Regions from separate parts of the Xanthomonas sp. AC360 genome, predicted to be linked through region 2. Evidence: predicted binding sites of a transcription regulator. Region 2 holds the regulator's gene; each other region holds the start of a gene.

Region 1 (3,186 bases), 1.6 Mb from region 2:
GTCGAGACCGCCATTGCCAAAAGTCCCACGGCGAGTCGCTTCATTGCATACCCCAGATATCAGACAGCCCTGGAGTGTAGCCACCCGCGCGTGCAAGCGGCAGCATGTCGCGGGATTGCCGCCTGCGATGGCCGCGCTGCGCCGGACCAGCTGTCGGCACGCCTGCACGCGGTAGGGCGAGAGCGAGGCGCGCGCTTAAAACAGGTCCACGCTGCCGGTCTGTTGCATGGTCTGCAGCAATTGCCCGCTGGCGATCAGCTCGGCGTACACCACGGCGCGATTGCGGCCGTGCTGCTTGGCCCAGTACAGCGCCTTGTCCGCTTCGTCCAGCTGCTGGCTGATCAGGCGCCCATGCGTCAGTTCCACGATGCCGGTGCTGAGCGTGACCTGCCCGACCTGCGGGAACACATGCTCGGCAACGGCAAGCCGAAACCGCTCGAACAGGCTGATCGCAACATCGCGCTCCACGCCACGCAGCACGATCACGAATTCTTCGCCGCCGAAGCGGAACAGCAGATCGTCCTGACGGAACGCGCGCTGCATCAATTGCGCGACCAGCAACAGCACTTCGTCGCCATACAGATGACCGAACGTGTCGTTGACACGCTTGAAATGATCGATATCCACGATGCCCAGCCAGACGCTTTCGTTTGCCGGCGTCTCTGCCCCGCCTGCGAACAGCCGCAGGATCACATCGTCGAAGGTCTTGCGATTGCGCAGGCCGGTCAAGGCGTCGCGCTGCGCATCGTCGAGCAGGCTGCGGTAATTCTGGAAGAAGCGTGCAAAGCCCTGCAGCATCGCCTGTTCGGCGGCACCGGGCGGGCGTGCACCGCCCACCCGCAGGCAGGTGCGGATACCGCGCGCTTCCATCATCGGATAGACCAATAGCGCCTGGCCATTCTGGTGCAGGTGCACCACATCGCCGGGGCCATGCACGTCGACCAGCTGGGCGCGCATCTGCGCATCCTTGAGCTCAGCCACCGTTAACGACAAGCGGCCGTCGTCGTGCAGGCGGGTTTCGGCCATGGTGCGGCCATCCGGGGCGATGCGCAGCAGCGACAGCTCTTCGGCGGTGCAGAGCTCGCGCATGGTGCGCAACAGGCTCAGATCGAGCAGATCGGCATCGCGGATGGCGGTCATGTCCACCATCCGTTCCAGCAACGGCGTGGCGCTCATTGGCGGCTCGGCCGGTACGCAGACGCAGACGCAGGCCCGCCTTGCCGGACACGGCGGGCTGGCGGACAACTGGAGTGGCAATGCGCAGGCTTCACGACAACGACCGGCAATCAGGATGCCGGTTCATCGGCGCCCCAGCCGCAAACTTGAGGTCGGCGGCCGCCAAGGCTCAGCGCGCGGCCAGCCGCCGCTGGGCAGCAGACACGCCCGCCCGCGACACCGCTAGGCACGGCTGCCCTGGAATGCTCAGGGCAGCGCGGATTCCAGCGCGTCTTCGCCCAGCGCGTGCCGCTGCATCAGCCGGCGGCTGCCGGCATTCAGGCCCTTGACCTGCACGTCCAGGTCGTGATGCCGCAGCCGCTGCACCACCTTTTCCAACGCCGCCACGGCGGTGATGTCCCAGAAATGCGCGCGACTCACGTCGATCACCACGCCGCGGCCAGGCACCTCGCGCGCGTCGAAGGCGTCGATGAACACATCGGCCGAGGCGAAGAACACCTGCCCGCGCACGCTGTAGGTGCGCACGCCATCTGCGCCATCGCTATGCGCGATCTGCAGCAGCCCGGCCACCTTGAAGGTAAAGAACACCCCACTCAGCACCACGCCCACCGCCACGCCGGCAGCCAGATTGTGGGTGGCCAGGGTCACCGCCACGGTGGCCAACATCACCACGCTGGAGGTGCGTGGGTGGGTGACCACGGTGCGCAGCGAACGCCAGTCGAAGGTCTCGGCCGACACCATCACCATGATCGCCACCAATGCCACCACCGGCACCTGCGATACCCACGGCTTGAGCAACACCATCAGGATCAGCAGAAACACGCCGGCAAACAACGTCGATAGCCGGCCACGGCCGCCGTACTTCACGTTGCCAACGGTCTGGCCGATCATGCCGCAGCCGGCAATGCCGCCGAACAGGCTGGCGGCGGTGTTGGCGATGCCCAGCCCGGTGCACTCGCGGTTCTTGTTGCTGGGGGTATCGGTTAGTTCGTCGACCACCCGCGCGGTCATCATCGATTCGAGCAGACCCACCATGGCGATGGCCAACGCCGGCAACGCGATGATGCGCAGGGTTTCCAGCGTCATCGGCACGGCCGGCCATTGCAGGAACGGCAGCGCATTGGGCAGCTTGCCCAGATCGGCCACGGTCTTCAGCGGCAGGTGCAGGGCGCTGCCGGCGATGGTCAGCAGCAGGATGCACAACAGCGGCGAGGGAATCGCCGACAGGCCGGGCACGCGCAAGCGCGGCAGCCCGTAGATGATCGCCAGGCCCACACCGAGCATCACCCAGCTGGTGAGGTTGGCACCAAGCAGATGCGGCAGCTGTGCGGCGAAGATCAGCACCGCCAGCGCATTGACAAACCCGGTGCGGACCGAGCTGCTGACAAAACGCATCAGCACGCCCAAGCGCAGCAGCCCGAACAGGATTTGCACCGCGCCGGCCAGCAGCCCGGCCGCCAACAGATACGGCAGCCCGTGCGCCGCCACCAGCGGTGCGGCCACCAGCGCCACCGATCCGGCCGCGGCAGAAATCATCGCCGGGCGGCCACCGCAAAATGCAATCACGATGCCGATAACGAAGGACGCGAACAGGCCGACTTGCGGGTCGACGCCCGCCACGAAGGCGAACGCAATCACTTCGGGAATCAGGGCAAATGTTGCTACCGCACCGGCCATCAGTTCGCGCGCAGGTGAAGCGCGCCATTGCGCCAGTTCGGCACGCAGGAAAGACATTGGGGGACACTCCGGGGACAAAAAGGACAGCCTGCGGACAGCGCGCAGCGACGATAGTGTGCGGGAAAGCGACCGCGCCCGCAGCCCACCTGTGATCTGTGCGCCAATGCGCTTTTCTGTGGCTGCGATCACGCCGCGCGACGCGGACGCAGACCAAGATGCCCCCCTCACCGCGCTCGGGTGTCGAGTTCGGTTATCTAGGGAGATCACCATGTCCATTTTCAGGACCGCAAGTACGCTCGCACTGGCCACCGCGCTGGCCTTGGCCGCCGCACC
Region 2 (3,186 bases):
GCCCTGGCCGCCCAGCTGAACTGGCTGCGCGCCGCCCAGCAGGTCACCTCGCTGCTGGTGCTGCCCGCCAACTCTCATTTTGCCGACCTCGACGAGGTCGTGCGCCGCTTCGCCCACGCCAAACCCCAAGGCGTGGTGCTGACCAAACTCGACGAGACCGGCCGCTTCGGCAGCGCCTTGTCGGTGGTGGTCGACCACCAACTGCCCATCACCTGGGTGACTGACGGACAGCGGGTCCCAGACGACCTGCACCGCGCCAATGCCGCCAGTCTCGTTCTTCGTCTTGAAGATTTACGGCGCGCTGCCGATAAGCCCTGTACTCCGGAGCACAACCATGCAGTCGCGTGAATACGCAAAGCTGACCAACGCCTTCCCCCTGACGGCGACCCGTCCCGAGCCCTTGGGCCCGGTGCGCACGATTGCCGTGACCGGTGGCAAGGGCGGCGTGGGCAAAACCAACATCTCCGCCAACCTGGCCGTGGCGCTTGCCGACATGGGCAAACGCACCCTGCTGCTGGACGCCGACCTTGGCCTGGCCAACCTGGATGTGGTCTTGGGACTCTCGCCCAAGTTCACCCTGGCCGACCTGATCGCCGGCCGCTGCACGCTCGATGAAGTGATCATCGAAGGCCCGGGCGGCGTGTTGGTGGTGCCGGCCGCCTCCGGTCGCCGCCACATGGCGGAACTGGCTCCGGCCCAGCACATCGGCCTGGTCAATGTGTTCTCCGAACTGGAACGCGACCTGGACGTGATGGTCATCGACACCGCCGCCGGCATCACCGACAGCGTGCTGACCTTCTGCCAGGCCGCCCAGGACACCGTGGTGGTGGTCTGCGACGAGCCGGCCTCGATCACCGACGCCTACGCGCTGATCAAGGTGCTCTCGCGCGAACGCGGCGTGGACCGCCTGCAGATCATCGCCAACATGGTGCGCGACCCCAACGAAGGCCGCCTGCTGTACGACAAGCTCTCGCGCGTCTGCGAAAAGTTCCTTGGCGATGTGTCGCTGAACTATCTCGGCCACGTGCCGCAGGACGACTGGTTGCGCCTGTCGGTGCAGCGTCAGCAACCCGTCATCAAGGCGTATCCCGCCAGTCCGTCGGCGCAGGCCATTGCCGAAATCGCACGCCGTACCTCGCGCTGGCAGGCTCCCACCGTGCCGCGCGGCAACGTCGAGTTCTTTGTCGAACGCATCATCCAACGGGGAGTGGCCGCATGAGCACTGCTACCGCAACCACGGCCACCGCGCAGTACCGCGCCGTGCAGCGCAATAACGCCAACGACGTGGTGACCCAGCACGCCGATCTGGTCCGCCGCATCGCCCACCATCTGGCGGCGCGTCTGCCGGCCAGCGTGGAAGTGGACGACCTGATCCAGGCCGGCATGATCGGCCTGATCGAAGCCTCGCGCAGTTACGACTCCGACCAGGGCGCCTCGTTCGAAACCTACGCCTCGATCCGTATCCGCGGCTCGATGATCGACGAAATTCGCCGTGGCGACTGGGTGCCGCGTTCGGTACACCGCCGTGCCCGCGACGCCGCCGCCGCAGTGCGCAAGATCGAGCAGAACACCGGCCGCGCCGCCGCCGCCACCGAAGTGGCCGCCGCGATGGAAATGCCGCTGCCCGATTACCTGCGCCTGATGGAAGACGCCGCACGCGGCCAGGTGCTGAGCCTGGAATCGCGCATCGAAGATCACGGCGAGCTGGACACCACCGCCAAGGGTGGCCCCAACCCGCAGCAGATGATGGAGCGTGGCGAATTCGGCCGCGAGCTGGGCAAGGCCATCGGCCAGTTGCCCGAGCGCGAGCAGCTGGTGCTGTCGCTGTACTACGAACAGGAATTGAACCTGAAGGAAATCGGCGCTGTGCTCGGTGTCAGCGAGTCGCGCGTCTGCCAGATCCATGGCCAGGCCGTGGTGCGTTTGCGCGGCCGCCTCAAAGTCTTCGAACTGGCCGACGCCGGTGTCGAAATTGACGACTAATTTTTCGCGTATTTTTTCGTGTTAGGAGCTTGATGTGAATAAGAACATGCGGATCCTGATCGTGGACGACTTCTCGACGATGCGACGTATCGTCAAGAATCTGTTGGCAGATCTCGGCTTCACCAATACCGCAGAGGCCGAAGACGGCAACAGCGCGCTGGCTGCATTGCGCTCGGGCCCGTTCGATTTTGTGGTGACGGACTGGAACATGCCCGGCATGACCGGCATCGACCTGCTGCGCAACATCCGCGCCGACGCTAAGCTCAAGCACCTGCCGGTGATGATGGTGACCGCCGAAGCCAAGCGCGAGCAGATCATCGAAGCGGCGCAGTGCGGCGTCAATGGCTACATCATCAAGCCGTTCACCGCGCAGACGCTGGAAGAAAAGCTGGGCAAGGTATTCGAACGTCTGGCGGCGACCGCCTGATGAACGCCACCGTGGAGACCAATGCCGAACGCGCTGCGTTGATCGAGCGTCTGCAAGGTGCGCTTGATGCACTGGAAAGCGGTGACGAAGCTGCCTGGAAGCGCGAGGTCGATCACCTCGCCGCCCTGCGCACGCGTCCGATGATGCAGGGCCTGAGCCGGCTCGCACGCGAACTTGGGCAGGCGCTGGGCGAGCTGCCCACCGTGCCCGAAGAAGCCGGCGAACTGGACGATGCCTGCTCGCGCCTGGACCACGTGGTGGAAATGACCGAAAAGGCCAGCCATCGCACCCTGGATCTGGTCGAAGAATGCCGCGAGCTGGCCAACAAGCTGCGCGACGGCGGTCTGAATCAGGACCAGGGCGCGCTGATGGACCAGATGCGCCACAACCTCACCGAGCTGTCGCTGGCGCAGAGCTATCAGGACCTCAGCGGGCAGATCATTCGCCGCGTGGCCGGGATCGTGCGCCGCGTGCATGAAGGCTTCGGCGCGCTGGGCCTGCCGCCCAAGAGCACCGAGCCGAAGAAAGACGACGGCGGTCTTGCCGGTCCTGCGGTCAAGGGCCTGGACCGTCACGCGGTGTCGCAAGACGACGCCGACGATTTGCTGTCCGGATTGGGGTTGTAACCATGAGTGCTGTTCCAGACGATATTGCTGCCGATTTCATCGTCGAGGCCCAGGAAATCCTGGATCGCCTCGGCGAACAGCTGGTGTCGCTGGAACAGGCGCCAGACGAAGCCGACCAGCTCAACGCGGTGTTCCGCGGCTTCCACACGC
Region 3 (3,186 bases), 3.8 Mb from region 2:
CGCGGCCACCGGCAAGGAGCGCTGGCATTTCCGTACCGTCAACCACGACCTGTGGGATTACGACATCGGCCCGCAGCCGAACCTGGTCGATTGGCCGGTCGCCGGCGGCGGCACCCGTCCTGCGGTGATCCAGGCTACCAAGTCCGGCCAGGTGTTCGTGCTGGATCGTGCCACCGGCGCGCCGTTGATGCCGGTCAAACAGATGGCCGTGCCGCAAGGCACCGACCATGGCGACTGGACCGCTGCCACCCAGCCGATCTCGCCGGGCATGCCCAACACCGTGGGCGCGCCCAGCCGCGAGGTCGAGACCATCATCGAATCCGATGCCTGGGGCATGACCCCGTTCGATCAGCTGGCCTGCCGTATCCAGTTCAAGCAGCTGCGCTACGAAGGCATGTTCACCCCGCCGACGCTGCAAGGCTCACTGGCGTTCACCGGCAACCACGGCGGCATCAACTGGGGCGGCGTCTCGGTCGATCTGCAGCGCGGCATCATGGTGATGAACAGCAATCGCCTGCCCTACACCTTGCAGGTCTATACCCGCGAGAAAATGAACGAACTCGGCGTCGTGTCGGTGTTCGACGGCAAGAGCAAGACCCCCGGCTACATGGCGCAGAAGGGCCTGGCCTATGGCGCGCGCAAGGAGCCGTGGATGTCGCCGCTCAACACCCCGTGCGTCGCCCCGCCGTGGGGCTACATCTCCGGTGTGGATCTGCGCACGCAGCAGGTGCTGTGGCGCCGTCCGCTGGGTACCGGCTACGACCAGGGTCCGATGGGCATCCCGTCCAAGACCAAGTTCGAGATCGGCACGCCCAACAACAGCGGCTCACTGGCCACCGCCGGTGGCGTGACCTTCATCGGCGCAACCCTGGACGACTTCATGCGCGGCTTCGACACCCGCACCGGCAAGCAGGTCTGGGAGACGCGCGTGCCGGCCGGCCCGCAGGCTGCCCCGTTGAGCTACACCATCGACGGCAAGCAGTACATCGTGGCAGCCGTGGGTGGGCACGACCGCATGGAAACCAAGTCCGGCGACAGCGTCATCGCCTGGGCCTTGCCGGACGCTGCACCAGCGGCGCCGGCGAAGTAATCGCCAGCCCTTTTGGGCAGTGACACAACAGACCGGCCGTCGCGAGACGGCCGGTTTTTTTATGGGCGCGGCCTGTCGATTGGGCGAATCGTCGTTGTCCGGATGCGGCGGAGCATGTGGTGTGCGGTCGGAATCCGTGGTTCCGGCAGCACGCCTGAATTGCACTGGGTTGCGTCCGCTCATGACAGGTGTGCCGGAACTGCGGTTTGACCGACGGGCCATCGGCGTCGCACCGAGCCGTGTCGGATGGAGGTCTTTCCGAAGTTCTTCGGGTCGCTGCTTTTCAAGTTCTCCTGCTGCGATTTCCCGACACCCGGTGCACTGCCATGGCGGTGGTTTGTGCCCGCTCTGATTTCAGAGCAAACCCGACACCGACACCGGCACCGGCACCGGCAACAGTGCAACGCGCGCTAGTAGCCGCTGCCAGATCAGGGGAAGCGAACCGCCCATCTGCATTCCATCGGAGCGTGGAATTGCCCGACCTCACGACAGCCCAATTTCACGCGGAATTTACAACCAGGAACACCGATTCCGGGCAGCCGAGAGCTGCTCAAAACATACGCACCGCAATTGAAAACGCTTCCAAATCAACCACATCAGCTTTTTGTGGGTTCGGCAGCACGCATTCCGACAAACGGTCCTTTCACACCATCATGATTCGGGCTCGGCCGCCGATACCCCATTGCAGCCCACTCCTGCCGCACACCGTTCCCCCTTTCCCAGAACACTAGTCGGACTCAGCCTATGTTGCCTTCACACGATGCCGCACCCGTTTCCCGCCCACCCGCGGACGCAAACGTTGCGCGTACCACCTGGACTGCATGGATGCCCGCTGCCGCAAACCTCGGGCTGCTGGCCTTGCTGACGCTCTATGCCGCAACGCTGGTGCCCGGCGGCGTCGGTAGCGCGTTCGCGAAGCTGTTCCCGGCCCTGCTGGTGCTCGGCGCGGCCAGCGTCGGCCTGTGGTGGTGGGCGCGTCGTCGCAGCAGTGCGCAGCTGCAGCAGGCAGTGAGTGCCGTCGCTGCGCTGGGCGAAGGCCGCTTTCAGCGCCTGGACGCGCGTACCGCCTCCGGTGAACTGGCACCGCTGCTGCGCACGTTGCAGGCGACCCAGGACAAGCTGGCCATCCGCATCGACGTGATGGAACAAGGCCTTCGCCATGGGCAGTTCGTGATCAAGGCACTCGACGATCTGGACACCATGATCCGCATCGCCGACGACGACGGCCAGGTGCTGTTCGCCAACCGCAAGCTGCTCGCGATGCTCAAGCTGATCGAGCCGGATGTGCAGAGCTTCCGCCCCAGCTTCCATGCCGAAGGATTCGTCGGCGGCAGCATCGGCGACATCTACCCGGACAGCCAGGCCGCCATCGACCGCATGCGCGCGTTGAATGCGTCCAAGGCCGTGCGCGCGCCGTTCTTCGGGCGCCAGATCGACTTTGTATACAGCCCGATCATCGCCGCCGACGGCACCAAGCTGGGCACCATCGCGCAGTGGATGGACGTCACCGCGCAGGTCAACGCCGAGCAGGCGCTGATCCAGATCATCGACGCGGCATCGGCCGGCGATTTCAGTCGCCGCATGCAGGTCGACGGCATGGATGGCGTGCTGCTGTCGCTGGCGCAAGGCATCAACCGCATCTACGACTCGGTGGAAACCCACCTGGCCGCGTTGGCACGCGTCATCAGCGCGATGGCCGAAGGCGACCTCACCCAGCGCGTGGACGGCGATGCGCACGGCATCTTTGCGCGTCTGCGCGACGACACCAACCAGACCGTCGCCCGTCTGACCGAAATCATCGGCGGCATCCAGACTGCATCGGACACCATCCGCCAGGCTGCGGTGGAAATCGCCGCTGGCAATACCGATCTGTCCGAACGCACCGAGCAGCAGGCGGCGAATCTGGAAGAAACCGCAAGCTCCATGGAAGAACTCACCTCGACCGTGAAGCAGAATGCCGACAGCGCGCTGCAGGCCAACCGCCTGGTGGTGGGCACCGGTGAAGTGGCGCAAAGCGGCGGCCAGGTGATGGATGATGTGGTCGCCACCATGAGCCAGATCAGTACCGCCTCGCGCAAGATCGGCGAGATCATCGG

The links. Region 2 encodes FliA, which starts transcription of late flagellar genes. Its sites were predicted from a motif close to TAAAGTTTNNCNNNCNNNGGCCGATAA; they were not measured.
Region 1: the regulator FliA is predicted to act here: its motif matches at 1,300-1,326, upstream of ACZZ0O_RS09390 (GGDEF domain-containing protein).
Region 3: the regulator FliA is predicted to act here: its motif matches at 1,742-1,768, upstream of ACZZ0O_RS00030 (methyl-accepting chemotaxis protein).

The regions. Positions count from the first base shown of each region.
Region 1 is NZ_OZ409846.1:2,188,038-2,191,223, reverse strand. Features, by position in the region: gene ACZZ0O_RS09395 (M28 family metallopeptidase) at 1-44, opposite strand, end outside; gene ACZZ0O_RS09390 (GGDEF domain-containing protein) at 196-1,176, opposite strand; gene ACZZ0O_RS09385 (SulP family inorganic anion transporter) at 1,423-2,910, opposite strand; gene ACZZ0O_RS09380 (cellulase family glycosylhydrolase) at 3,122-3,186, shown strand, end outside.
Region 2 is NZ_OZ409846.1:3,799,258-3,802,443, reverse strand. Features, by position in the region: gene flhF (flagellar biosynthesis protein FlhF) at 1-348, shown strand, start outside; gene ACZZ0O_RS16270 (MinD/ParA family protein) at 335-1,219, shown strand; gene ACZZ0O_RS16265 (RNA polymerase sigma factor FliA) at 1,216-1,983, shown strand; gene cheY (chemotaxis response regulator CheY) at 2,018-2,410, shown strand; gene ACZZ0O_RS16255 (protein phosphatase CheZ) at 2,410-3,036, shown strand; gene ACZZ0O_RS16250 (chemotaxis protein CheA) at 3,039-3,186, shown strand, end outside.
Region 3 is NZ_OZ409846.1:7,366-10,551, forward strand. Features, by position in the region: gene ACZZ0O_RS00025 (membrane-bound PQQ-dependent dehydrogenase, glucose/quinate/shikimate family) at 1-1,090, shown strand, start outside; gene ACZZ0O_RS00030 (methyl-accepting chemotaxis protein) at 1,835-3,186, shown strand, end outside.